3 regions of the Streptococcus sp. KHUD_013 genome follow, and region 3 is predicted to be linked to each of the others. Evidence: predicted binding sites of a transcription regulator. Region 3 holds the regulator's gene; each other region holds the start of a gene.

Region 1 (9,788 bases), 420 kb from region 3:
CCTAGTGAAGAGCTTTACCGAGCTGTTCAGGAGTGGGAAAAGTCAGAGCATGGATATGTGTTTGAGAAGGAAGCCATTGTCTTTATGGAAGGTGTGGTTCCGTCTATTTCAACGGCTATTCAGGCTTTCACTAAGGAAGGAGAGGCTGTTCTCATCAATACGCCAGTCTATCCACCCTTTGCCCGTAGCGTCCGCCTCAATCAACGCAAATTAGTGACCAATTCCTTAGTAGAAGTGGATGGACTTTTCCAAATTGATTTTGAGCAATTGGAAAAAGACTTTGTGGAGCACCAAGTCAAGCTCTACATCCTGTGCAATCCTCATAATCCAGGCGGTCGCGTCTGGGAACGAGAAGTCCTAGAAAAGATTGGTCGCCTCTGTCAAAAATATGGGGTCTTGCTTGTTTCCGATGAAATTCACCAAGATTTGGTATTGTTTGGGCACCAGCACGTTTCTTTTAATACGGTAGATCCAAGCTTTAAGGACTTCACCCTTGTCTTATCGAGTGCGACCAAAACCTTCAACATCGCAGGGACAAAAAATTCCTATGCCATCATCGAAAATGATGCACTAAGAAAATCCTTCCAAGCTCAGCAGTTGCGAAACAATCAACATGAAATTTCTGCCCTTGGATTTATCGCCACCGAAGTAGCCTATCAGAATGGAAAGGCTTGGTTAGAGGACTTAAAGGAAGTCTTGGAAGAAAATATCAACTACACTGTAGAAGTTTTGCGTGAGCAGACAGACATTGGTGTGATGAAACCGCAAGGGACCTATCTGCTCTGGCTTGATTTTTCTGCCTACGGTTTGTCAGAGGAAGAACTCCATGCTCGACTTCATGACCAGGCTAAGGTCATCCTTAATAAAGGGACAGACTTTGGAGTAGAAGGGAAGCAACATGCCCGTTTGAATGTGGCAGCTCCGAAAACCCTAGTCCAAGAGATTGTCGATCGGATCGTAACAAATTTTCCTAAAAAAGGTTGATTTTAAGGGTTGACTTTTCTATAGGGGAGGAGTATACTCAAGGGGAATAACGGTAGGTGAGGCTACCACAAGGATACGGATGACTACCGCAAAGCAGTGGAGACACTACTCGTTGGTCAACAGTCCTGATCGCAAAGGTCAAGACTAAGCTCATTTCATTGCCTTGCGGAGCTAAAGCTTGGACGGTCTATTTTTTGAGAATTTTTATTAAAAAATAAACGACGAGTTTAATGAGTCCTACCTATAAAAGGGGAGGGCTTTTTTCTTATGCTTAAGAAGCCTCTCACCTATCAAGTAGAAAAGGAGAACACTATGATACAAATCGACGATCATCCCGAACCGCACATAGCCAGCCAATCGCTGATTTGTGTCATCGGGACTCTATAAGCGTTTGGCTCCTGATTTAAAAGGAGATTCCAATGCAAACAACAAAAGAAAGACTCATAGCTGCATTGCAAGATGTAGAAACAAGAACCTTAGCAACCTATCAATCTAGCTGGTCTGGTTTGACGGAAGACCAAGTAGAGGAAAACCGGGATAGCTATGGAGAAAATGTCCTCACAAAGGGGCAAGATGATTCTATCTGGAAACGGATTGTTGAATCCATCATCAATCCCTTCACAGTCATCTTACTGCTCATTGCTCTTGTTTCTCTGGTGACCAATGTTTGGTTAGCCAAACCAGGTGAGGAAGATCCAACGACCTCTCTCATCATCGTCGTTCTCGTCCTTCTCTCTGGAGGGATTCGCTTTATCCAAGAATTGCGAAGTGACAAGGCTGCTAGCAACCTTTCTCGCATGATTGTCAATACAGCAACAGTGATTAGAGAAGGCAAGGAAGAAGAAATTCCCATTGATGAGATTGTGGTGGGAGACTTGATCAAACTGAGTGCAGGCGACATGATCCCAGCAGATGTGGTCTTGTTGGATTCACGAGACTTCTTCGTCCAACAATCCGGTTTGACTGGAGAGAGCGATGCTGTCGAAAAAGTCTGCTTGAAAAAAGCAAGTGGCCAAAATCTGGACAGTCTTTTGGAGAGTGAAAGTCTAGCTTTCATGGGGACCAATGTCATCTCGGGTCGAGCAACAGCCTTGGTCTTGGTCGTTGGGGATGAAACCATGATGGGAGCGATTGAGCAAACCATCAATACGTATGATGAACCAACCTCTTTTGAACGAGAAATGAACACCATCTCTTGGTTGTTGATCCGACTCATGATGGTCATGGTACCCATCGTCTTCTTTATCAATGGTTTGACAGATGGGGACTGGCTGGAAGCAGGGGTCTTTGCCCTCAGTGTAGGGGTGGGCTTGACTCCGGAAATGCTCCCAATGATTATCACAGCCAGCTTGGCCAAGGGTTCCATTATCATGGCCAAAGAAAAGGTGGTCATCAAAAAGCTCAACGCTATTCAAGATCTAGGCGCTATTGATATCCTCTGTACGGACAAGACAGGAACCTTGACCCAAGATGAGATTGTACTCGAATACCCCCTCGACATTCATGGGGACTTGGATTTGTCTGTCCTTCGTCGGGCCTATCTCAATTCTTACTTCCAAACCGGCCTAAAAAATTTGATGGACCGGGCCATTATCAGTCGGACAGAAAGAGAAGCTAAGAAACATGAGATTGTCAGAGGCTTGGACCAAAGCTTCCAAAAAATTGATGAATTGCCTTTTGACTTTGAACGCCGGCGGATGAGTGTCATTGTCAAAGATGAGGAGGGAGTCGTGAGCATGGTCACCAAGGGAGCCTTGGAAGAAATGCTAGCAGTCTCTAACTATGTGGAATACAAGGATGAGATTATTCCCCTGACAGACCAAGTGCGGGAAGACGTCTTGGCAGAAGTAGCTCAACTGAATGAACAAGGTTTGCGCGTGCTAGGGGTTAGTTACAAATCAAATCTTGAGGAAGGCTATGCCTTTGAAGTGGCAGATGAAGCAGACATGATCTTGACGGGTTACCTAGCCTTCTTGGATCCACCAAAACCATCCGCAGCACCAGCCATCAATACCCTTGCGGAATACGGAGTTGCTACTAAAATCCTTACGGGTGATAATGAGAAAGTGACCCAAGCGGTTTGTGAAAAGGTGGGACTGGATGTTGACCGCATTTTGCTGGGTAGCGATATCGACAGTCTCTCTGATTCAGACTTGGCCCAAGCAGTAGAAACCACCACCGTTTTTGCAAAATTATCTCCAGATCAAAAAGCACGCATTATCTTGCAACTCAAAGCAAATGGCCACAAGGTCGGCTATATGGGAGATGGGATCAACGATGCTCCTTCTATGAAAGTGGCAGATGTGGGGATTTCGGTTGATACAGCTGTCGATATTGCCAAAGAAACAGCAGATGTTATCCTTCTGGATAAAGACTTGATGGTCCTCGAAAAAGGCTTGGTAGAAGGCCGCAAAGTTTATGCCAACATGACCAAGTACATCAAGATGACTGTTTCTTCTAATTTCGGAAATATCTTCTCTCTTCTCTTTGCTAGTATTTTCCTTCCTTTTCTTCCAATGGCCCCCATCCATCTCATCGTTTTAAACTTGGTTTATGACCTTTCCTGTATCGCCTTGCCTTTTGACCGAGTGGATAAGGACTTCTTGAAGAAACCTCGGATTTGGGAAGCAAAATCCATTACCCGCTTTATGGCCTGGTTTGGTCCTATTTCCTCTGTCTTTGACATCTTGACCTTTATCGCTCTCTACTTTATCATCGTACCTATGATTACAGGCTATGGCTATGTCCATGGAGCAGACAGTGCGGGACTCTTCATCATGCTCTTTCAAACCGGCTGGTTTATCGAGTCCATGTGGTCCCAAACTATGGTCATCTATATGCTCCGCTCTCCAAAATTGCCTTTTGTTCAAAGTTGGCCAGCCCTTGCAGTCATGGCAACGACTTTATTGGGGGCCCTCTTTGTGACCTTCCTACCATATGGCCCACTGGCTTCCTTGTTGAAAGTAGCGCCACTAAATAGTCTTTACTTCCTATTACTGGCGGGAATCCTCTTCCTTTATATGGCAAGTGTCACCCTGGTCAAACACTATTATATTGGCAAGTACAAAGAGTGGCTATAAGATAGTAATTAAAATAAGAAAAGAAAAGGTTTGCATATTTGTAGGCCTTTTTCTTCCTTTTTGATATAATAAGATGAATATAGAGAAAGAAGGAACCACAATGGGAAAACTTGAAGTTATTAAACATCCACTGATTCAGCATAAATTGTCTATTTTGCGTCGGACTGATACCTCTACAAAGGCTTTTCGTGAATTAGTTGATGAAATTGCTATGTTGATGGGCTACGAGGTGTTGCGCGAACTTCCTCTTGAAGATGTAGAAATCGAAACACCTATCACAAAAACGGTTCAAAAACAAATTGCTGGTAAAAAACTAGCAATTGTCCCAATCCTTCGTGCAGGAATCGGGATGGTAGATGGGCTCTTGAGTTTGGTACCGGCTGCCAAAGTTGGGCATATCGGGATGTACCGCGATGAAGAAACCTTGAAGCCAGTTGAATACTTGGTGAAATTGCCAGAAGATATTGATCAACGTCGCATCTTTGTAGTAGATCCAATGCTTGCAACTGGTGGATCAGCTATTCTTGCGATTGATTCTTTGAAAAAACGTGGAGCTAGCCACATCAAGTTTGTCTGCTTGGTGGCAGCACCTGAAGGGGTGAAAGCTCTTCAAGAAGCTCATCCAGATGTTGATATCTTTACAGCAGCCCTCGACGACCACTTGAATGATCATGGCTACATTGTTCCAGGCCTTGGAGATGCTGGGGACCGCTTGTTTGGTACCAAATAAGCGCCTATCCAATCCTTCTTTGGGAAAGTAAAAAATTGACCTTTGTTGACCAATGGGATATAATAGCTTTTATAAAGATTGGAAGGAGAGTTAGCCTCTCGAATCAACCGGATGAAACTCATGAGGTGGTGCCGGTTATAATGGATAAAAGGAGATGAATGAATGATTCCAGTAGTTATTGAACAAACCAGTCGTGGCGAACGCTCGTACGACATCTATTCCCGCTTATTAAAAGACCGTATTATCATGGTAACAGGACCGGTAGAAGATCAAATGGCCAATTCGATTATTGCCCAATTGCTCTTCTTGGATGCCCAAGATAATACCAAAGATATCTATATGTATATCAATACGCCAGGAGGCTCTGTCTCTGCAGGGTTGGCTATCGTCGATACCATGAACTTTATCAAATCAGACGTCCAAACTATTGTTATGGGGATGGCTGCTTCAATGGGAACTGTGATTGCATCAAGTGGTGCCAAAGGCAAACGTTTCATGTTGCCAAATGCTGAGTACATGATCCACCAACCAATGGGTGGTACTGGTGGCGGTACCCAACAAACAGATATGGCGATTGCTGCAGAACACTTGTTGAAAACACGTCACAGATTGGAAAAAATCTTGGCAGAGAATTCAGGTCAAACCATCAAGAAAATCCATGCTGATGCAGAACGGGATAATTGGATGACTGCAGAAGAAACCTTAGCTTATGGTTTCATCGATGAAATCATGGCCAACAACAATCTTGGATAAGGAAACTCAACCACTGCGTCTTGCTCGACAATCCAAAGATAATTGAGAGGCTAGGACTTTTGTCCCAGCCTCTTTTTTAGTCTTTCTAGAAAAAGATAGAATTTTTACCTAAAATTTGCTATACTTGTAACAGAAGCAGAAAGGGATTGTATATGTTTGAGAAGCAAGCTAGAACAGGCTTAATTGTAAAATTGTATTATAATCGAGATGCAAAGAAATTACAGGGAATTGGGGATGTGATCTATCATTCCAAAAAAATGCGCTATGTACAGGTCTATGTCGATAGTCCTCAAGTCCTTGAAATCGTGCAGCAATTAAAAAAAGAACGCTTTGTAAAGAAGGTACAAATTTGCCATATTCAAGAATTGGATCGTGATTTTGTGGGAAGTTTGCATCGTCAAAAGGATGAAACACAAGGAGAAAACGCAATCATTTAAAGGATTGCGTTTTTTATATTGACAATTTTCAGATAATTCGGTATATTCTTAATATCTATTTATTTAAAGAATTATTTAAGGAGATTATTACAAATGAAGAATAAATTTGCTCTTTCATTTTTAACAATTGCAAGTGTCGCTCTTCTTGCTGCCTGTGGTGAAGTTTCAACTTCAGGTTCAAACACAACTGGTAACGAAATCGGCAAAGAACTAAAAATCGGTTTTAACTTTGAAAAAACTGGTGAAGTAGCAGCATATGGTATTGCTGAACAAAAAGGTGCTCAATTGGCCGTTGATGAAATCAATGCTAATGGTGGAGCCGATGGTAAGAAGATTGTTGTCACAGACAAAGATAACAAATCTGAAACAGCTGAAGCAGCTACAATCACTACAAATCTTGTCACTCAATCAAAAGTGAACGCTCTTGTAGGACCTGCAACTTCAGGTGCCACTGCCGCAGCGGTTGCGAATGCTGGTAAAGCAGGTGTTCCATTGGTAACCCCATCTGCAACACAAGATAATTTGACAAAAGGTCAAGATTACCTTTTCCGTGCAACCTTCATCGATAGCTTCCAAGGACAAATCATTTCAAAATACACAACTGAGAACTTGAAAGCGAAGAAAGTTGTTCTTTACTATGATAACTCATCTGACTATGCGAAAGGGATTGCTGAAGCCTTTAAGAAATCTTATAAAGGTGAAATCGTAGCGACAGAAACTTTCCAATCTAAGGATACAGACTTCCAAGCTGCCCTTACAAAAATCAAAGATAAAGACTTCGACGCGATTGTTCTTCCAGGGTACTACACTGAAACTGGTAAAATCGTAAACCAAGCACGTGGTATGGGAATCAAACAACCAATCATCGGTGGTGATGGATTTAGTGATGCGAAATTCGTTGAACAAGCAACACCTGCTGCAGCTACAGATATCTACTACGTAGCTGGATTCTCTACTGAAGGTGAAATGACTGATAAAGCCAAGAAATTCGTAGAAGCTTATAAAGCGAAATACAACGAAGAACCTTCAATGTTTGCGGCTTTGGCATATGATTCAGTTTACATGATTGCAGAAGCATCTAAAGGTGCTAAGAACTCTGTTGAATTGAAAGACAACCTTGCGAAGTTGAAAGACTTGGAAGGTGTTACTGGTACAATGTCTATTGACAAAGACCATAATCCGGTTAAATCTGCACTTATGATTGGCTTAAAAGATGGTAAAGTTGAGTCAGTTGAGTCGGTTAAACCTTAATTATCATTTGTTGTTTGTACAAGAGGCTGGGAGAATGAAAATTCCTGGCCTCGCTCTTTATTGTTAGAAAGGATGGTTCAAATGCTCCAGCAATTAGTGAACGGTCTAATCTTGGGAAGTGTCTATGCACTCTTAGCCCTTGGTTATACCATGGTGTATGGAATTATCAAATTGATCAACTTTGCCCATGGGGATATCTACATGGTAGGTGCCTTTATGGGATATTTCTTATTGAACTCATTGAAAGTTAACTTCTTTGTAGCCTTGCTTCTGGCGATGGTTGGGACAGCTATTTTAGGGGTTGTGATTGAATACCTGGCTTATCGTCCGCTTCGTCATTCAACTCGGATTGCAGCCTTGATCACAGCCATCGGGGTTTCCTTCTTGCTCGAATATGGGATGGTCTTCTTTGTAGGGGCCAATACCCGTTCCTTCCCGCAAGTCATTGAAATTGTTCGTTACAACTTTGGTCCTATTTCAATCTCCAACATTCAATTGATGATTTTAGGAGTGTCTATTTTCTTGATGGTTGCTCTTCAATTTATTATCCAAAAGACAAAGATGGGGAAAGCCATGCGTGCCGTTTCCGTTGATAGCGATGCTGCTCAATTGATGGGGATTAACGTCAACCGGACCATCAGCTTTACCTTTGCTTTGGGATCAGCCTTAGCGGGTGCTGGTGGTGTCTTGATCGGTTTGTACTACAACTCGATCGAACCTTTGATGGGGATGACACCAGGGATCAAAGCCTTTGTCGCAGCCGTTCTTGGAGGAATCGGAATCATCCCAGGTGCGGCTCTAGGTGGATTTGTCATCGGTTTGTTGGAAACCTTCGCTACAGCGATCGGTCTCTCAGATTTCCGTGATGCCATTGTGTATGCCATCTTGATTGTGATCTTGCTCATCCGTCCTGCAGGTATCCTCGGTAAAAATGTGAAAGAGAAGGTGTAAGCCATGAAACAAAATTTAAAAGTGAATTTAGTCTGGCTTGGTCTTTTGGTAGCAGGTTTTGCCTTGATCCAAGTCTTGGTTGCAGCAGGTGTCCTCAACCTCTTCTATATCCAAATTTTGGAACAAATCGGGATTAATATCATTCTTGCGGTTGGTTTGAACCTCATCGTTGGTTTTTCAGGTCAATTCTCGCTCGGACACGCTGGATTTATGGCGATTGGTGCCTATTCTGCAGCTATTCTCGGTTCTAAATCACCAACCTACGGCGCTTTTTTTGGCGCTATGGTTTTAGGAGCCTTGATCGCTGGTATCGTTGCCTTGATCGTTGGGGTACCAACCCTTCGGTTGAAAGGAGATTATCTGGCGATTGCAACACTTGGGGTTTCAGAAATCATCCGGATCTTGATCGTCAATGGTGGTACTCTAACAAATGGTGCCGCGGGGATCCTTGGTTTACCAGCTTTTACAACCTGGCAATTGGTATACATATTTGTTGTCATTACGACTATTTTTACCATCAACTTCTTACGCAGTCCAATTGGGCGTTCTACCCTTTCTGTTCGTGAAGATGAAATCGCCGCAGAATCTGTTGGGATCAATACGACCAAAGTTAAAGTCATTGCCTTTGTATTTGGTGCGATCACAGCGGCGATTGCTGGATCTCTTCAAGCCGGCTTTATCGGTTCTGTTGTTCCGAAAGATTACTCTTTCACCAATACCATTAATGTCTTGATCATTGTCGTTTTCGGTGGTTTGGGATCGATGTCAGGAACAGTTGTGGCAGCCATCGTCTTGGGGATTTTGAACATGGTGCTTCAAGACTTCTCAAGCATCCGTATGATCATTTACTCATTAGCCTTGATTCTCGTAATGATCTTCCGCCCAGGTGGTCTTCTTGGAACATGGGAATTTAGCTTGAAAAAACTACTCTCAAAAAAGGAGGCTAACTAATGGCACTTCTTGAAGTAAAAAATTTAACAAAAAACTTTGGTGGTTTGACAGCCGTTGGGGATGTGACCATGGAACTCAATGAAGGGGAATTGGTTGGTTTGATTGGACCCAACGGTGCCGGTAAAACAACCCTCTTCAACCTCCTAACAGGAGTGTATGAGCCAAGTGAAGGGACCATTACTTTAGATGGGCACCTTTTAAACGGGAAAGCCCCTTATAAAATCGCTGCTGGTGGTCTTGGACGGACCTTCCAAAATATCCGTCTCTTTAAAGATTTGAGTGTTTTGGACAATGTCTTGATTGCCTTTGCCAATCACCACAAACCACATGTTTTTGCTAGTCTTTTCCGTTTGCCAAGCTATTACAAAAATGAAGAAGCATTGAAAGCAAAAGCCCTCGAATTGTTAGCGATATTTGGTTTGGAAAAAGAAGCAGCTACCTTGGCCAAAAACTTAGCTTACGGTCAACAACGTCACTTAGAGATCGTTCGTGCCCTTGCTACAGAGCCAAAAATCCTCTTCTTGGATGAGCCTGCTGCAGGGATGAACCCTCAAGAAACCGCAGAATTAACCCAACTGATCCGTCGCATTCAAAAAGAATTTAATATTACGATCATGCTGATCGAGCACGATATGAGTTTGGTCATGGAAG
Region 2 (9,788 bases), 660 kb from region 3:
AATACCATGACTTGGTTTCAACATCCCTTTACTATGCCAACAAGGTTAAAGATGGAAAAGGTGTCCTTGATACAGACACTTACATCGTTGTTTGGACAACAACACCATTCACCATTACAGCTTCTCGTGGATTGACAGTAGGTGCGGATATTGATTACGTCTTGGTGCAACCAGCTGGCGAAACTCGTAAGTTTGTGGTAGCTGCAGAATTGTTGAACAGTTTGTCTGAGAAGTTTGGCTGGGCTGATGTTCAAGTTTTGGCAACTTACCGTGGACAAGACCTCAACAACATCGTGACAGAACACCCATGGGATACAGCAGTAGATGAACTCGTTATCCTTGGTGATCACGTTACAACAGACTCAGGTACTGGTATCGTCCATACAGCCCCTGGTTTTGGTGAGGATGACTACAATGTCGGTGTTGCTAATGGTCTAGAAGTTGCCGTGACTGTTAACGAACGCGGGATCATGATGGCCAATGCTGGTCCTGAGTTTGAAGGTCAATTCTATGACAAGGTTGTGCCAACGGTTATTGAAAAACTTGGTGATTTGCTTCTTGCTCAAGAAGAAATCTCTCACTCCTACCCATTTGACTGGCGTACGAAGAAGCCAATCATCTGGCGTGCAGTTCCACAATGGTTTGCCTCAGTTTCAAAATTCCGTCAAGAAATCTTGGATGAAATTGAAAAAGTGAAATTCCATTCAGAGTGGGGTAAAGTCCGTCTTTACAATATGATTCGTGACCGTGGTGACTGGGTTATCTCTCGTCAACGTGCTTGGGGTGTCCCACTTCCAATCTTCTACGCTGAAGATGGCACACCAATCATGACAGCTGAAACCATCGAGCATGTGGCTCAACTCTTTGAAGAGCATGGTTCCATCATCTGGTGGGAACGTGATGCCAAAGACCTCTTGCCAGAAGGGTTTACCCATCCAGGTTCACCAAATGGAGAGTTCAAGAAAGAAACAGACATCATGGACGTTTGGTTTGACTCAGGTTCATCATGGAATGGTGTCGTGGTTAACCGTCCAGAACTCAAATATCCAGCTGACCTTTACCTTGAAGGTTCTGACCAATACCGTGGTTGGTTCAACTCATCACTGATCACATCTGTGGCTAACCACGGCGTAGCACCTTACAAGCAAATCTTGTCGCAAGGTTTCACATTAGATGGTAAAGGTGAGAAGATGTCTAAATCTCTTGGAAATACCATTGCCCCAAGCGATGTTGAAAAACAATTCGGTGCGGAAATCTTGCGTCTCTTGGTAACAAGTGTTGATTCAAGCAACGACGTACGTATCTCTATGGATATCTTGAGTCAAGTTTCTGAAACTTACCGTAAGATCCGTAACACCCTTCGTTTCTTGATTGCTAACACTTCTGATTTTAACCCAGCTGAGGATGCAGTAGCTTACGAAGAACTTCGTTCTGTTGATAAGTACATGACTATCCGCTTTAACCAACTTGTTAAGACTATTCGTGACGCTTATGCAAACTTCGAATTCTTGACAATCTATAAAGCACTAGTGAACTTTATCAACGTTGATTTGTCTGCTTTCTATCTTGACTTTGCCAAAGATGTTGTCTATATCGAAGGTGCAAAATCTCTCGAACGCCGTCAGATGCAAACAGTCTTCTATGACATCCTTGTGAAAATTACAAAACTCTTGACACCTATTCTTCCACATACTGCTGAAGAAATCTGGTCATATCTCGAGTTTGAAACAGAAGACTTCGTTCAATTGTCAGAATTACCAGAAGCTCAAACATTTGCTAACCAAGAAGAAATCTTGGATGCCTGGTCAGCCTTCATGGATTTCCGTGGCCAAGCTCAAAAAGCTTTAGAAGAAGCACGGAATGAAAAAGTGATCGGTAAATCTCTTGAAGCTCACTTGACGGTGTATCCAAACGAAGTAGTGAAGACTCTTCTTGGGGCAGTGGATAGCAATGTTGCTCAACTCTTGATTGTCTCAGAATTGACCATCGCAGAAGGTCCAGCTCCAGAAGGTGCGGTGGTCTTCGAAGATGTTGCCTTCACTGTTGAACGTGCAGCTGGTGAGGTTTGTGATCGTTGCCGTCGTATCGATCCAAGTACAGCAGAACGTGGCTACAACGCAACCATCTGTGACCACTGTGCAAGCATCGTAGAAGAAAACTTTGCAGACGCAGTAGCAGAAGGATTTGAAGCCAAATAATAAGAAGTGAAAAAATCGAGAGTGGGACAGAAATCGGTCATTCGTTAGAATTCGATTTCGTCGTCCCACCTCCGCACAGTTGAGTAGGGCTATAAAAGCTGATGTAATCAGCGTAGTAGAGCCCACTCAACCACTGCGTCTTGCTCGACAATCCAAAGACAAAAAAGAGACTAGGACTTTTGTCCCAGCCTCGACTTTTCAATAAAGAGGAACTGATGTGGTACCGGAAAGAATTTAAAGAACTAGAACTAAAAGAGTTTTACGAGATCGTTCAATTGCGTTTGGAAACCTTTGTCGTGGAACAGACAAGAATCTACAATGATCTTGATGCTATTGATCTTAGAGCTCTTCACCTTTTTCATCAAGACGAAAAGGGAAATGTAGATGCCTATGCACGGATCTTTGAGACGGGGACTACGATTCATTTTGGCCGAGTTGCTGTAGCCAAAGACAGTCGTGGCCAAGGACTGGGAAGGGCTATGGTGGAGCAGATTTTGGATCTGTGTGAACAGAGCTTTCCTGGGCGGGCCATTGAAATTGAGGCCCAAGAACAGGTGGTTGGCTTGTATGAAAAGCTAGGTTTTCAAAGGGTGAGCGAGCCTTTTATCTTGGCTTCTACCCCTCACGTAAAAATGATCTATCAGAAATAAAACATCCGTTCATCTCATTATCGAGGTGAACGGATGTTTTTTAAAAAAAAGATAGCAAAGAAAAAAGTAAGGTAGAAGAACCTTACTTAGCAATTGGGAAAGAAATTTCGATCAGTTTATCAGAGTAGAGGGTCTTTATAGCAGATTGGTCAATAATTTGAAGATCAATCTTGCGTTTTAAAAAGAACTCACGAATTTTTTCAACTTCTGTTTCACGAATGGCACGGTGTTTGTTACTAATCAGCAATTCGTAATGTGTAGGAGCTTTGGTAAAGATAACGTCGGTGTTACCAGCTGAATAGACCTCAACAAGGGTAGCATCGGTACTTTCTAATTGACTTTTGACCAGAGTAGCATGACTATTTGTTGTATTCATAAGCTTCATGTGAGATCCTCCTAAGCTCTTTCTCCATTTATTATAACACTTTTTTTTATTTTGTGAAAGAAGTCGCTTACAATTTTTGGGCAGATTTCCACATTTTGATGCCCCACTTATGACTTCCTCTTTTTAATCTGTCAATGGCTTCGTCGATTGGGAACCAAGCAATGTTATTGAAATCCTCTAGCGGTTTTTGAGCTTCTACAAAGTCAGTTACTTCATAGATATAGGCAGGATTATAGTAGTGGGTGTCGCGGTGACTAGAATAGAAGTACTCGTCTGCTTGGCCATAATACTCGCCGATGGTCGCAGTGAAGCCCAATTCTTCGATCAGTTCGCGCTCGAGTGCCAAGAAATGATCTTCTCCTTCCTCGATTTCACCACCTGGTAGGAACCAAGCTCCATTTGGTGCTTGGACTAGGATGATTTTATCCTTGGTTGGATTTGGAATTACCGCATAGACTCCATAACGATTGACATAGTCAACATTTTCTTCTTTTGTCCCAAAAGTTGCAACAGTCATATTAAAACTCGCTTCTTATTTTTTTATCATTATAACATAGATAGACATAAAAAGCAGTAGGAGATAAAAATAAGAGAGAGGGACAGAAATCGGTCATTCGTTAGAATTCGATTTCGTCGTCCCACCTCCGCACAGTTGAGTAGGGCTATAAAAGCTGACGAAATCAGCGTAGTAGAGCCCACTCAACCACTGCGTCTTGCTCGACAATCCAAAGACAATTGAGAGGCTAGGACTTTTGTCCTAGCCTCTTTTAAATGCAATTATTCAGTTACTTTTTCTGCCTCGTTTGCAGGTTTGGTCTTTCCTTTAATGCTAATATTTCCATTGCTGGTCATGACTGCCTTGAGTTGTTTTTCATTTGGATTTTCAAGGTAGTAATCGGTAATCGCATCTTCAATATAGTCTTGAATGGTACGACGGAGTGGGCGGGCCCCCATTTTTGGATCGTATCCCAGATCGACCAATTTTTCTTTCACCTTCTCTGTCACATCCAGATGAATCTCATTTTGTGCGAGACGTTGATTGACTTCATCCAGCATGAGAGTAACGATTTGAAGCAGGTTTTCTTTTGAGAGAGGTTGGAATTCAATGATGCCATCAAAACGGTTCATGAATTCAGGGCTAAAGAAGTTCCCGAGTTCTCCAAGTACAGAGTTGGTGCGACCTTCACGAGCTGCTCCAAAGCCAACATTGGCCTCCGCTTTGCCAGTTCCAGCATTAGAGGTCATGATGATAATCGTATCTTTAAAGCTAACGGTACGGCCTTGACCATCTGTCAAGCGACCATCATCTAAGACTTGAAGGAACATATGCATGACATCAGGATGGGCCTTTTCTACCTCATCTAGAAGAATAAGAGAGTAAGGGTTGCGACGTACTTTTTCAGTCAGCTGGCCAGCTTCTTCATAGCCGACATAACCTGGAGGAGCACCGACCAATTTGGCAACGGCATGTTTCTCCATGTATTCACTCATGTCAAAGCGAATCATACTATCAGCAGAACCGAAGAGTTCGATGGCCAATTGCTTGGACAACTCGGTCTTCCCGACACCAGTTGGTCCAACAAAGAGGAAGCTACCGATTGGACGGTTTGGCGTTCCAAGTCCTACCCGATTACGACGGATAGCCTTAGCAATTTTTTCAACAGCCTCATCTTGGCCGATGACATGAGCTTTTAAATCAGCAGCCAAATTAATCAATTGAGACTGTTCTTTTTCTTTCAAATCTCCAACTGGAATATTGGTCTTTTGCTCAACAATGTGTTCGATAGTCTTTTCGCTAATGACGGGCGTATCTTGGTCGGTGACCTGTTGCCCTTGCATTTCTTTGTACTTAGCGATTTGGTCACGGAAGTAGGCTGCTTTTTCAAAATCTTCATCCCGCGTCGCTTGGGCCTTGAGATTTTCGGCTTCAATTAAGCGCTGGTCAATGACTTTGGGATCGACAAAATTGAGGGTCAAATTCATCTTAGAGCCTGCTTCGTCCAAGAGGTCAATGGCTTTGTCGGGCAAGAAGCGGTCTTGGATATAGCGATTGGAGAGGAGAGCTGCAGCCTCAATAGCACCATCTGTGTAGTGGACGTGGTGGTAGTCTTCGTATTTCTTTTGAATGCCTTTAAGGATGGTAATGGTTTCTTCAACCGTTGGTTCATCCACCTTGACTGGTTGCATCCGGCGTTCAAGAGCAGCATCTTTTTCGATAATACGATACTCATTGAGTGTTGTGGCACCAACTAATTGCAATTCACCACGAGCGAGAGCCGGTTTGAGGATATTTCCTGCATCCATGTTGCCATCACCTGCAGATCCTGCTCCTACAATTTCATGGATTTCATCGATAAACAAAATGACATCTTCACGGCGACGGATTTCTTCCATTAGTTGTTGCATCCGTTCTTCAAATTGTCCACGAATCCCAGTCCCTTGAACCAGGCTAACAACGTCTAACCGAATAACTTCCTTGTCTTGTAATTTATAAGGGACATCGCCATCGACAATCTTCTGGGCCAGGCCCTCTACGACAGCTGTTTTTCCGACACCAGGTTCTCCAATCAGAACAGGGTTGTTTTTGGTTCGGCGGTTTAAAATTTCAATAACTCGGAGAATTTCGCCGTCACGGCCAATGACTGGATCAATGTCCCCACGGCGAGCGATTTCAGTAACATTAATTCCAAACTCTTCTAGGAGTCCTTTTGGTTGTTGTTTGGCTTGAGGTCTATTTGGTCCAGTAGCTCGACCGTTCCCATTTTGTCCGTAGCCATTTCCACCTCCATATCCTCCTCCTGATTGGGTCGGTGGCGTTTGAGGTTCTTGGGGAGCTTGGAAGTTGCCCAGTTGATTGAAGAAATCTTCAAAAGGATCCCGCCCTCCGCGATTTTGTTGGTTTAATCCTGCCAGGAGACTATTGTTAGGATCGGTTTTCATAATTTGATAGCAGTTCTGGCAAAGGTCTACTTGTTGTTGGTGACCATTCACATTCGTATAAAGATGAATGGTTGAATCGTTTATTTTACAGTTTTGACAAAGCATTCTCTTACCTCTTTCTCTAGGGTAAAAAGTGTAGAAACTATTGGTCAGAAATAGTCAAACTTTTATAGTTTCATTATATCAGTATTCTAAAAGTTTGCAAGAATTTAGTATGAAGTCCGGTTTTAGGCATGGAATAAAGAGGAAAAAAGCGGAAAAGTTGATTTTTATTGGAATTTCCTCCTTCTTTTATGATAGAATAGGAGAGTAGAAAGTAAATAGGAGAATCAAAATGGAATCACATTTGGTACGAATTATCAGCCGTTTGGAAGCAATGACAAAAGACGGTGGAAACTTAAAACGTAATTTTGAACGTGAAGGAGTTGTAGTCGCTGAAGTAGCCTACAACCATGATGAAGAAAATGGATCAGTATTTACTCTTCGTGATGTAGAAGCGCGTGAGACCTATACATTCGATAGCATTGACTTAATTGCAATGGAAATCTACGAATTGTTGTACTAAGAAGTATCAATCAAGAGTCTAGAGCATCTAGTCTCTTTTTTGTTGGAAGAAAACTGTTATAGTTTCTTCCTATAATCTTATCTAATCAAGAAGTGTTAGGAGCAGGTCCACAAATCTGATATAATAGAGAAGATATTGAATAGAAAAGAGATTGAGATGACACATGTGATTGATGGGAAGGCCTTGGCAGTAAAATTACAGGGAGAATTAGCTGAAAATACAGCACGTTTAAAAGAGGAAACAGGGGAGGTACCTGGTTTAGTGGTGATTTTAGTGGGAGAAAACCCAGCTAGTCAGGTCTACGTACGAAATAAAGAACGCTCGGCTCTTGCTGCGGGTTTTCGTAGCGAGGTGGTCCGCTTACCAGAGGCTACTACACAAGAGGAACTCTTGGCACTTATTGACCGCTACAATCAGGAACCGCTCTGGCATGGAATTTTGGTCCAGTTGCCTCTACCAGCACATATCGACGATGAGGCTGTCTTACTAGCCATTGATCCCAATAAGGATGTCGACGGCTTCCACCCCCTTAATATGGGCCATCTTTGGGCGGGTAATCCGGTCATGGTTCCCTCAACTCCTGCGGGGATCATGGAAATGTTCCGGGAATACGATATCGATGTTGAGGGGAAAAGTGCAGTCGTTATTGGTCGCTCCAATATCGTTGGAAAACCCATGGCCCAGCTTCTATTAGCTAAGAATGCGACGGTGACCTTGACCCATTCACGGACCCATCATTTAGCAAAAATTGCAAGAAAAGCGGATATCCTAGTGGTGGCTATCGGCCGTGCCAAATTTGTTACAGCTGACTTTGTCAAAGAGGGAGCAGTCGTCATTGATGTGGGGATGAACCGCGATGAAAATGGCAAACTATGCGGAGATGTCGACTACGATACCGTGGCACCACTTGCTAGCCATATTACGCCTGTTCCTGGTGGAGTGGGTCCTATGACCATTACTATGCTGATGACTCAGACCTATGAAGCGGCTGTTCGGGCTTTGAAAAAATAAACCAGCTTGGATGAAGTCGGGACAGTGTTTGGAGCGATAGACAGATTAGAAAAAATTTTGAAGGTTGGAACTTACTTTCCTGCCTTTTTTTAGTCTAAACGTGATAAAATAGAGGAAGAAAGAAGGAAAGCTTATGTTAAGAGTTGACCAAACATTGCTGCAACAAGTTATTGTTAGTCGTCAGTCAGACTCCTACAAGGGTGACTATGGTCGTCTTCTCTTGATTGGAGGAACCTACCCTTACGGGGGAGCGATTATGATGTCTGCTTTGGCAGCTGTGGAGAGTGGAGCGGGGCTTGTCACGGTTGCGACAGATCAGGAGAACATCCCTGCACTCCATAGTCAGCTACCCGAAGCCATGGCATTTGCTGTGACTGACCAAGAATTATTGGCTGATCAAATCGCAAAAGCAGGCGTTATTTTATTGGGGCCAGGCCTCAAGGACAATGATCTAGGGACACACCTTGTACAGTTAGTTTTTGACAGGGTTCAGTCTCACCAAGTGTTGATTCTAGATGGCGGAGCAATTAGTATCTATACTCGCTTAGCGTTGCCTCTTCCTCAAGCTCAGTTGGTTTTCACTCCTCATCAGAAAGAATGGGAGGCGATGTCAGGTCTAGCAATTGGGGAACAAGGAGAAGATAGGACACAAATGGCTGTGGGAAAACTTCCAGAAGGATCTATCTTAGTTCAAAAGGGACCTCAGACCAAGATTTGGCAACAAGGACAACCAGACTATTACCAACTAACAGTTGGGGGACCTTACCAGGCAACTGGAGGTATGGGCGATACCTTGGCAGGCATGATTGCAGGATTTGCAGGCCAATTTCCACAGGTTGGACTCTATGAGCGCGTGGTGGTGGCTACTCACCTTCATTCGGCTATTGCTGAAGACTTGAGCAAGGAAGTCTACGTGGTTTTGCCGACAGCGATTAGTAAAGAAATTCCCAAATGGATGAAAAAAAATAGCCAATAGGAAAAGTCGATAGAATAGGAGCTTCAGATCATGAAATCTGGGGCTTTTTCCGTAGGTAGAATCAGCTTTTTCCGCTTATTTTTGGTATAATTTATACTAGAATTTTCCGTATGAAAGGGGAACCATGTCAGAGTATTTATCGGTATCCAGTCTGACCAAATACCTCAAGTTAAAATTTGATAAGGACCCCTATTTGGAGCGGGTCTATTTGACGGGTCAGGTCTCGAATTTCCGGAAGCGTCCCAACCATCAGTATTTCTCTCTAAAGGATGAAAAAGCCGTGATTCAGGCGACTGTTTGGGCGGGGATCTATAAGAGTTTTGGCTTTGAGCTAGAAGAAGGCATGAAGATCAATGTCATCGGTCGGATCCAACTCTATGAGCCAAGTGGAAGTTATTCCATTGTCATCGAAAAGGCGGAGCCAGATGGCGTCGGTGCTTTAGCTATTCAGTTTGAGCAGTTGAAAAAGAAACTCCAGGAAGAAGGGCTCTTTCAAGAGAAGTTCAAACAGGCCATTCCCCAGTTTTCCAATAAAATCGGGGTTATTACCAGTCAGAGTGGGGCAGTTATTCGGGATATCATCACCACTGTCACTCGGCGTTTTCCTGGTGTGGAGATTCTCCTTTTTCCAACCAAGGTACAAGGAGAAGGAGCTGCCCAAGAAATTGTCGCCAATATCCAAAAGGCCAATGCTCGGACGGACTTAGATGTCTTGATTATCGGTCGTGGTGGTGGGTCTATCGAGGACCTGTGGGCTTTTAATGAAGAGCCGGTTGTGCGGGCTATTTTTGAGTCCAGAATTCCCATCATTTCCAGTGTGGGCCATGAGACAGACACCACTCTGGCAGACTTTGTAGCAGATCGCCGGGCAGCCACTCCTACAGCTGCGGCTGAGCTGGCAACGCCTGTGACCAAGTTGGACCTGCTTAATCATTTGCAGAAGCAGGAGGGGCGGATGGCAACCGCTATGCGCAACCGCCTAGTATATAATCGGGAGCGCCTGCAAAAACTGAGCCAATCGGTCATCTTCCGTCAACCAGAGCGGCTGTATGACTCTTATCTG
Region 3 (9,788 bases):
TGGCTTCTGGAACTCTTGGTGTCACCGGAGTTGACGGACTTTTTTGGCTCGCTTGTGTCTCGCTCGAAGCGATGGTAGGAGATGCTGCCACCTCTGCGCTTTGTTGGCTTTGTGTGGTTTTGCTTATAGCCTTTTTCTCTTCTTTTTTACTCGTAGAACTTTGTTTTACTTGTGCAATTTTATTAGTTGAAGATGGACTGGTTTCCTTTTTCTTTTCTGATCCACAGCCGCTTAAGAGAAGAGCAGCTGTTAGAGCAAGGGTGGATAGACTAAATAAGGTTCCTTTCATTTTCATGGCAATACCTCTCTTTTGTAACATTTGTTACATTTTGTAATATAATTGTAACATTTATCTATAGGGACGTCAAGAGGATTCACAATTCTTATAAAAAATAGAAACTAGTTTCAAAAAAAGAGTGAACCCATGGAGTCCTAGTCCAAGCATTCACTCTTTTTCTTATTGATAGACTTCTTGATAAAATTCGATAGTGTCTCCATCTTGGACAGTGGTCTCTGCTGCCCCTTTTGGTGCCATCTCTCCATTGATCTTGTACATCCAATAGAGCCCCTTGCTTTCGTCTTGGGCTACTCCATCGATCGAGGTGATGAGGCCACCCTTCTCCTCAATTTTGTAGTTGCCTTTAAGGACTTCCATCAAGTTGGCTTTTTCTGCAACCTTTAGGGTCTTGCTTTGAGCTTCTTGCCCTTCAGGGGCGATACTTACCGTAATGGTACTTTCTTTTTCTTTTGCTACTTGTGAGCTAGAAGCTGAGTTTTTCGTAGCTGATGGTGTGCTTTGTCCGCAGCTAACCAAGACAAGAGCCGCTAAGACAGTAAACAAGCTATAAAGTGTTTTTTTCATGATACAATCTCCTAAATATGACATAAAGTAAAGGATAAAAACAAGCGGTGGAAAGGGCATGGGCTAGGTTAAAGCTAAAGCCATTTACCAGAGCATAGGTCCACCAAGGCATGTGATAGAGGACAGCATAAACACTATCAATCAACATCCCGTAGAGAAAGGATAAGATGCCGACCACTAGGGTTTGGACTTCCAAAGACAAGTGGTGGCAAAGCCCTCGCCAAAGAGTCAAGAGGAGGGCAAAGACTAGAATCTGAGCGACTACCACTGGACTCATCCCCAAGAGAAAGGCTGAAGTAAACATAGTGACAGCCATCACCAAACAGGCGAATGGCCAGTCTTCGAATAGCACCAGCAAAAAGAAGATGGCACTAATGGGTTGGACATTGGGTAGAAAGGCAAAAGCTTGTCGCAACACCACACAGAGTGCTGCTAGGAGGGTGATTCGGGTCAAGCGTTTGAGAGGCACTGCATATCCTCCTAGTCAATCGTGAAGTTAAGCTGACCAGACTTGACACCTACCTTGAGGGTTTGACCTTCAGCCACTTCTCCTCTCAAGAGGATCTCTGCCAAGTAGTCTTCCACCTGGGTCTGGATAGTTCGACGCAAAGGTCGAGCTCCCATCTCTGGATCATATCCGTGAGTTGCCAGCCATTTAAGGGCAGACGCCTGGAATTTCAGAGCAATGCCCTTCTCTGCTAGGGATTGAACCAACGGTTTCACCATAATCTTGACAATCTCGTGCATTTGGTCACTGGTCAAGCTATGGAAGACGACCTTTTCATCAATCCGGTTGATAAACTCTGGTCGATAGGTCTTCTTCAACTCTTCGAAGATGCGTTTTTCCATATTGGCTTGGTCAAAGCGAATATCCTTGGCTCCAAAACCAACTGTCTTATCATCTCGTAAAGTAGTAGCTCCCAAGTTTGACGTCATGATAATAATGGTATTGGAGAAATCCACCTTGCGTCCCTTGCTGTCGGTCAAGACACCGTCATCCAAGACTTGCAAGAGAACGTTAAAGATATCTGGATGGGCTTTTTCCACCTCATCAAACAAGAGGACTGAATAAGGTTTGTTGCGGACTTTTTCCGTCAACTCACCACCTTCTTCATAACCAACGTAACCCGGAGGAGCTCCGTTGAGACGACTAGCCGCAAATTTCTCCATGTATTCACTCATATCAAAGCGAATCAAAGCGGACTCGTCATCAAAGAGGACCTCAGCAAGCGCCTTGGCTAGCTCGGTTTTCCCGACTCCTGTCGGACCGAGGAAGAGGAAGGAACCAATTGGTCGCTTGTGAGACCGAATACCCGACTGATTACGGCGAATCGCTCGGCTAATACTTGAGACGGCCTGATCCTGACCGATCACGCGCTTATGAAGTTCCGCTTCTAATTCAAGGTATTTCTTAGCCGCTGTTTGGGTGAGTTTCTCCACAGGAATGCCAGAAAGCTGACTGAGCGTCTTCAGGATATCCTCTTCCTTGACTTCTAACTGATAGCCTTTCGGACTGGCGTCTTCTTTTAGTAACTGAGCAACTTTTTTCCACTGTCCCTTGAGCAAGGCCTGATCGGCAGCTGTCAAATCGGACTGAAGACCCGCTTGAGGCCCCTTGTTTTGTACAGTCGCTGCCGCCTCATCCAAAAGATCAATGGCTGAGTCTGGCAAGAGGCGACTGGTCAAATAACGATGGGCATAGACAACGGCTGTCTCAATGGCTGCATCCGTAATATGGACACGGTGGTGACGCTCATAGGTCTTCTTGAGCCCTTGCAAAATAGCAATGCTATCCGCAACAGACGGTTGCTCAATCAAAACCTTGGCAAAACGGCGTGACAGAGCGGCATCTTTTTCGATGTGTTTTTGGTATTCTTCTTGCGTAGTCGCTCCTACGGTCCGTAAGGTCCCGCGAGCCAAGGCAGGCTTCAAGATATTGGCTGCATCCAAGGTGGAGTCAATCCCTGATCCAGATCCCATAATGGTATGGAGCTCATCAATGAAGAGAATGACATGGCCATCTTCTTCAATATCATTGATGATGTTGTTCATCCGCTCTTCAAAATCCCCACGGAAACGCGTTCCCGCAACAACATTCATCAAGTCTAACTCTAAGACACGCATCTTAGCAAGTTCAGTTGGGACATCTCCACTGGCAATCCGTTGGGCCAAGCCCAAAGCCAGAGCAGTCTTTCCGACACCGGCATCTCCAACGAGGACTGGATTATTTTTCGTTTTGCGGCTCAAAATCTGAATCATCCGCGAGATTTCTTGCCCCCGACCAATCACCGGTTCCAAACTGCCATTGCGAGCCATTTCTGTCAAATCTCGGGTGTAGTCTTCCAAACCACCGCTGGTAGAGGCTGGCATGCCCATCATATTTCCCATGGTTTGACGATTTGGTTGCTGGGACCGATAGAGAGAACGGATAGCCTTGACAGCTTCCTTGTCCCAACCTGCTCGTTGTTCCAAACTCTTACGAAGTTCGACGATTTTAATGCCATCTTCCTGATCATCATAGCGGAAGCCCACATACTCCAACACTTGAGAAGCTAAGGTTCCCCGCTCTAGTAAGAGCGCCAAGAGGACATGCTCTGTTCCAAGACTTTTGGCATGGACTGCCTGGGCAATCTCTTGGGAACGGTTCATGATTTCTTCTACACGGAAAGAAAAAGGAAATACCTCATAGCGACCATCCCGTTGGTAGACTTGGCCCGTGATGTGCTCAGCTGCGTCTTGAAAATCATCAATCTGCATAGGATAGTCACTTAAGACGGAACCAGCTACACTATAGGGGTTATTTGCTAGGGCCACTAGGATATGCCAGGTATCTAGGGTTTGGGAATCAAAATGACCCGCCAAGATTTGAGCGGCTTCAATCGTTTCTAATAGGGCTTTTGAATAGTTCATAAGGAGATTACATTCCCTTTCTATCGACTTGTTGGATAATTTTTCGTAGGATATTGGATCGTAAGCGATGGGCTTCACTTCCCAAAACCTCGTCTGTTGTCATCACTGACAAGAGCTCTGCTTCTCTCTTTGTAAGGAGTTTTTCTTCAAATAGCATCTGGAGGATATCACAGAATACAGTCTGACTGATCTGTTCTCCAATGCTTGCGCCAAGCTCTGTTAGCATCTGGTGTTGGTCTGAAAATTGAATCTTGCCAATCCGGATATAACCTCCGCCTCCACGCTTGCTCTCTACGATGTAGCCTCGACTTTCGGTGAAGCGGGTCTTAATCACATAATTGATTTGACTAGGAACAACTTGGAAAACATCCGCTAATTCGCTTCTCTTGAGCTCAGCGATTCCTGCTTGAGCCAGTAGCAACTTGATATAGGCCTCGATGCTATCTGATGTATTTTTACTTGCCATGATGCTCCTTTCTGATGGTTTCATTCTAGATGAGCTCTCTGCTTCAGAGGATAAAAAATGGTCTCATCATCCATGATGTCATTATTGACCTTATCTGACTATTATACAATTTTTACGCCTGTAAATAAAGCAAAGACTACGTCCAGATGGAATCTGAATCCCCCTTACTGGTAGCCAGAAGAAACAAAAAAGAGGCTAGCGATTGCTAACCTCTTATAGAAGGAGCATTAGGATTTTCGACGAGCGAATTTTACTCTTCCGCCTAAGAAGCCTAAGCCGAAAAGTCCCATCCAGGCTAAGAAACTTGCCTTCTCTGATCCTGTCTGTGGCAGTTTACCTTCCGGTTGTAGAGAAGGGCTTTCAACCTCTTCTACTATTGGATGCTCGGCAGTCAAAACAGCAGTTACTTCTGGAATCGTCTCTTTCAGAAGAACCGGAGTTTCTTTCTCTTTTTTATCTTCTACTGTTGAATGATGTGCATGAACTTGTAAGTCTTTACTTGGAGTTACAGGTGTTATTGGAGTCGGTAGATCAGGTGTCACAGGATGTTCTTCTACCACTCCTGTTCCGACTTCTGTAATCTGGTTCTGGGCTTCCACTTCGACAAAGGCATCGACTTCTGTCCGAATTTCTTTGCCTTCTTCTTGTCGAACCTCGATCAACTTCAAGCGGCGTCCAACCTTCCCTGCTTGAAGGATCCGGCTTTCGCCCTTGGCCAAGTCCTTGCTTTCACGCGTTTGACTCTCAAATGGAATCTCCTCCGCTTCGATGAGAAGTTCTGGCTTTTCAAGAATCAAATCCCGAACACCTTCGTCTGGGCGTGTCTGCGTCAGCGGTTCATAATTATGAGCATCTTCTAAGATGGTCTCAAGGGCTTCCACTTGATTCGCTGTAGCAACCAAATCTGGTCGCTCTTGATTCAACAACTGAGTCAATTCCGTCAATTGCTCTTGAACAGTTGATTTGAGATTTGCTTTCAAGCGATCGAGAGAAGTAGCCTTGATTTTTTCTACTCCTTCTTTGATAACCTGTTGGAGCTCTTCTTGACTGAGCAACTGACTATCTTTTCCTGATAGGATAAAGCGGTCTACCTGGATGGCTCTAGATGACTGAGGATCATTGAGAGACGGATCCAAGTGCAGACGTAATTGGTGGTAGCCTTTTGCTAGACCTTGCAGATTGACCAAACTCTGGTCCAGTTTGCGTTGATCTCCATAGCCACTGAAGTAATGGTCGCCTTCAATCTCATAGTCATGACCACGCCCTTCTTCAAAGGCCATTTCTTTTCCATCTAGGGTGACGCTGTAGAGACCATGGCTTGGATCAACCACTCCTCGAACTTCCACACCAGTTCCCTTGAAGGTGATGGTCACATCAATGTGTTTCTTTCCTTCTTCATCGGTTACTTGGTTGAAGCTAGACCAAGATTCCGTTCCATTTGAGAAGTCTCGATTGTCCGTCTCATGATTCCAGCCTTGGCTGTAGTGCAGTTTTGGATCTTGATCATCCACTTCTTTGCGATTTTCTGGAAGTAGGTCCTCGTTCATCACTTGGACTGTCAGTTCTGGAATAAAGCCGACCAGGCTGCCTTGATCCGGATGCAACAATTTGGCCTTAAAGTCATAGACATCGGTCGCTTTTCCTGCAAAATCAAGGGTTGGGACTTGGACTGTTTTTTCTGTCTCGCCATCTGCGAACTCAAGGGTGACATTGGTATCTTTGTAGACCTTGCCATGAACCCCTGTTCCTGGTTCTGTGATTAACTTAAGACTGGCACTTCCTTTAGAGCCACCTTTTCTTTTGACGACGATTTGCGCTGGCTCTCCTTTTTTAACAGCTAAGGTTGGCTGAGCAAACTCAAAGAGGCCTTTTTCTTGGTTATTGAGGGCATAAATCCCTTCCGTTGCGATAGCATCTCCCTTGCTATTGACCAAGGTCAAGGTATGGGAACCTGCTTTCAAATCTGGTGTTTCATAAACCTTTTGGCTGCGTTTGCGAGTTGGACTTTGGGTATTGACCGTCGCTAGTTTTTGCCCATCGACATAGACATCCATTTCCCCATGACCTGGGTCTACAGTTGCGACCACATAGGCCTTGGTCCCTTCGAATTGATAGGTTGCAGAAGCTCCCGCTTCCTTGGTCCACATAGAGGTGCCTCGAACGCCTTCTCCCTCTTCATTCCATTGGCTATTGGCCCGATCAGCTGTTCGATCGGAATGATAGGTCAAACCAAGCGGATAGCCATCGGTTTCTTCGATGCTGGCTGGTGTCTTATAGACAGAGACACCGTTCAAGATTGGAGTGGCTTGGGCATCAGTAATTGACACTCGGAGGTAGCGACTATCAACTGGTTGCCCTTTGATCAAACGGCGGTATCCAACGGTTGACCCAGCCCCAAAAGGAACCCATTGGCCATTCACCGCTACATCGATGGTGAAACCGGAAATCCGTTGGCCTTTCTCGATGGTTTCTTTGAGCTCTACTACATCAAAATGTTGCTCTTTTCCAAGGTCGAGCACGAAAGAGCCGGTCTTAGCATCATCGGCAGGTGCCCAACTGGTCTTTTCATCGCCATCTGTCAAATGGCTAGCTGCGTAATGCGAATTGCGCCGTGTCGAGTCAGCTTCTACCAAAGCGCCCGCTGCATAGTCCACGCTGTAGAGTTGGTCCAAAGTCTGGCGGAATTCTTTCAAACGAGCCACATCGGCGTCCGCAAACTTCCCATCTTGATTGGGTGGAATATTGAGCAAGAGTGGCGTCCCACGACCGACAGATTTGAAGTAAATGTCCATCAATTCACGCAGGGACTTAGGCTCTTGATTGTCATGGTAGAACCAGCCAGAGCGAATGGAAACATCCGCTTCTCCAACTGAGTATTGTTTCCCTTCTGGATCTCCATGGTTGAGATAGCTATTGGATGGATTGTTGCGAATCTTATCCGGATTGACCTTATGCCAAACTGGATCTCCAGCAATTCCCTTTTCATTTCCTATCCAGCGAACATTGGTGGGCTCAGCTGAGAAGATAGCAATATCCCCTTGGGCTTTACGGATGGCGTCAAACCACTTATCGAAGGTATAGGTTACTTTTTGAGCCCCATCGCCACGCGCTCCATCCATCCAGACTTCAACAAATTTGCCTTTGTTTCCATATTTAGGATTTTCAAGGATTTCTTTGAGCTGGTTGAGATAGTATTCGTTGTATTGGTCCTCTGTATCCACATGGTAGAGCGGGCTGTGAGCATCCCAAGGGGAGAGGTAGACCCCCATATCCATGTCATACTTGCTAGCAGAAGCCGAAACTTCGGCTAGGATATCGCCTTTTCCTTCCTTCCAACCACTTTTGGCAATGGTATGGTCGGTGTATTTAGAAGGGTACAAGAGGAAACCATCGTGGTGCTTGACGACCATGATGGTCCGTTTGAAGCCAGCGTCTTTCAGGGTTTTGATCCACTGATCGGTATCCAGATGCTCTGGATAGAAATAATAAGGGTCTTCTTGCCCATCTCCCCACTCACGATCGTAGTAGGTGTTCATCCCAAAGTGGATGAAGGCTGCCAGTTCTCCGCGATGGTATTGCATTTGGGCCTTGCTAGGAAGCGGACCGTAGTCTGCAATCTCAGGTTCCTCATCTGAAGATGTTACTGGTTGAATTGCTTCTGTCCCTTGGCTGACTGCTCGGTTTTCTTTCTCACTCGTTACGGGTGAGGAATGTTCTGATTCTTCTTGGTGGTCTTTCACAGTTTTTCCCTCCTCCCCTTGATGCTCGACATCACTTGTGTCGACTCGTTCTTCACGAGTCTCACTCCTCTCAGCTTGTTCCTCTGCATAACTGGTAGTGACTCCTAAAAAACAAGTCGCTACGACTACAGAGCAAACCCCTACTGATAGTTTGCGAATGCCAAATCGATTTCTCTTATCAAATAATCTTTTTCCCATATTCCATTCCTTTATGTCATCAGGTAAAGAGGGTGGAGACTTTCCCCATCCTCTTTCTGTTACCTGTGATCTTTTCACCGTATGTTTGCTGGTTTATCCAGCTTTTTTACTTGGCCTTATCGGCTCTTTTTTTTCTTATCATCTAGCACAGCACCAGCAAGTCCTGCTGCTAGGAGACCTGCAACGAGGCTTGCGACGCTTTCTTCTGTTCCCGTATTCGGTAAAGTCCCTTCGGAAACTGGAGCAGGCGAAACCGCTGGAGTTTGAGCTTCTTTCTCGACTTCCTTACCTGCCACTTCCGTCACTTCATGGTGCACCGCTTTAACCTCCATAGAGGACTGATGAGTTGTTGCTTGCACTGGTCTTTCTGGCACAAGAGGAACTCCCGGGTTTGGAAGTGGTTGTGGTTGTGGTTCTGGTTGTGGTTCTGGCTGCGGAGTCTCTGGCACCTCTTCTTTAGTACCCACCTCTGTAATTTCTGCCACTGGCTCTAGTTCTACAAAAGCATCGACTTCCTTACGAGATTCCACTCCATTTTCTTGTGATACTTCCACCAAGCGCAATTTACGGCCTTTTTGCCCTTCTTGAACCACACGCTTCTCACCCTTCGGCAAGCTATCATTTAGACGTTCTTCACGCGCAAAATCAAGTTCCTCTGCCTCAATGATGAGTTCTGGCTTGGTATGGACCAAATTCTTCACACCTTCTTCAGGAATAGCTGAGCCTATTGGTGCTTTCGCTAGGAGTGAGATTTGATATATTTTCTCTATCTTACCATCTTCTGATACAACCTTGACAAGGACAGGTGCATTAGAATCTTTAGCATCAACAACTGTAACGGCTGCTCCATTCTTACCTTGTGCTGAAACTATTGGACGTTCTCCCTCGTACTCTAGATGATAATCCGTCACATCCGGATTGAACCCTTCCAACTCTTTGCCATTTACTTGGATAGAGACATCCGTCGTTGCATTAGGTTCTTCAGTTGGAGCATAGGCACTCAATTCAACGATTCCAATTCCTTTTAGATTTTCATCACGGACCATTCTTAAACGCATGGCTTTGGTTCTGGTTTCATTGAAGCTGAGGTTAGAGATATAACCAGGCTCAAAGGCGTAATCCAAGCTATAAGGAATTTCTTCCCAGTTAGAGGCTTGGTTAAATGGATGTTCTGGAAGGTTTTTCAGATTGCCATAATCATCCGGAACATCAAAGTCTGGGCCAATATAGCGTTCAAGAACCGTCTTGGTTGGCAGGCCTGTTTCCTGATCTGCAAAGAAGTCGACCGCTACTTTATTGACTAAACGCTCTGTTACTTGACCATTTTTCTTGAAGATGAGACCGGCAAACACTTCTGTTTGATCTGGTTCTCTCTTCCAGTTGGTCCAACGATAATACTCGTTGTAGCCACCATCATTGATGTAATCGATATAGTCGATTTGGTTTGGATCGAGATCATTGGTTTCACTGGCAAAGGCTCTAGTATCCTCTGCATTGTAGTCACGGTTCACAGAGAGGATTTCTCCTGTCTTTTCTGACACCCGGACGGTCAGCTGAGCCGTCAGATCATAGCCAAGGACTTTTCCTTCTAGCGTGAAGCTGCCTTCATGAG

Evidence for each region. The regulator CtsR, encoded in region 3, represses protease genes until heat stress. The targets are predictions, from matches to a motif close to TTGGTCAAAAAAGGTCAAANA.
Region 1: the regulator CtsR is predicted to act here: its motif matches at 4,827-4,847, upstream of ACOXXR_RS02490 (ATP-dependent Clp protease proteolytic subunit).
Region 2: the regulator CtsR is predicted to act here: its motif matches at 6,319-6,339, upstream of ACOXXR_RS06970 (ATP-dependent Clp protease ATP-binding subunit).

The regions. Positions count from the first base shown of each region.
Region 1 is NZ_CP186264.1:547,265-557,052, forward strand. Features, by position in the region: gene ACOXXR_RS02475 (MalY/PatB family protein) at 1-984, shown strand, start outside; M-box (ykoK) riboswitch at 1,026-1,180, shown strand; gene mgtA (magnesium-translocating P-type ATPase) at 1,404-4,064, shown strand; gene upp (uracil phosphoribosyltransferase) at 4,165-4,794, shown strand; gene ACOXXR_RS02490 (ATP-dependent Clp protease proteolytic subunit) at 4,957-5,547, shown strand; gene ACOXXR_RS02495 (DUF2129 domain-containing protein) at 5,700-5,984, shown strand; gene ACOXXR_RS02500 (ABC transporter substrate-binding protein) at 6,078-7,235, shown strand; gene ACOXXR_RS02505 (branched-chain amino acid ABC transporter permease) at 7,317-8,186, shown strand; gene ACOXXR_RS02510 (branched-chain amino acid ABC transporter permease) at 8,190-9,137, shown strand; gene ACOXXR_RS02515 (ABC transporter ATP-binding protein) at 9,137-9,788, shown strand, end outside.
Region 2 is NZ_CP186264.1:1,462,015-1,471,802, reverse strand. Features, by position in the region: gene ileS (isoleucine--tRNA ligase) at 1-2,198, shown strand, start outside; gene ACOXXR_RS06985 (GNAT family N-acetyltransferase) at 2,414-2,848, shown strand; gene ACOXXR_RS06980 (DUF1827 family protein) at 2,931-3,233, opposite strand; gene ACOXXR_RS06975 (NUDIX hydrolase) at 3,301-3,750, opposite strand; gene ACOXXR_RS06970 (ATP-dependent Clp protease ATP-binding subunit) at 4,011-6,278, opposite strand; gene ACOXXR_RS06965 (DUF1797 family protein) at 6,508-6,738, shown strand; gene ACOXXR_RS06960 (bifunctional methylenetetrahydrofolate dehydrogenase/methenyltetrahydrofolate cyclohydrolase) at 6,895-7,749, shown strand; gene ACOXXR_RS06955 (NAD(P)H-hydrate dehydratase) at 7,883-8,725, shown strand; gene xseA (exodeoxyribonuclease VII large subunit) at 8,850-9,788, shown strand, end outside.
Region 3 is NZ_CP186264.1:129,498-139,285, reverse strand. Features, by position in the region: gene ACOXXR_RS00605 (hypothetical protein) at 1-295, opposite strand, end outside; gene ACOXXR_RS00600 (DUF4430 domain-containing protein) at 458-862, opposite strand; gene ACOXXR_RS00595 (ECF transporter S component) at 843-1,331, opposite strand; gene ACOXXR_RS00590 (ATP-dependent Clp protease ATP-binding subunit) at 1,343-3,772, opposite strand; gene ACOXXR_RS00585 (CtsR family transcriptional regulator) at 3,780-4,238, opposite strand; gene ACOXXR_RS00580 (alpha-L-fucosidase) at 4,466-8,176, opposite strand; gene ACOXXR_RS00575 (Ig-like domain-containing protein) at 8,293-9,788, opposite strand, start outside.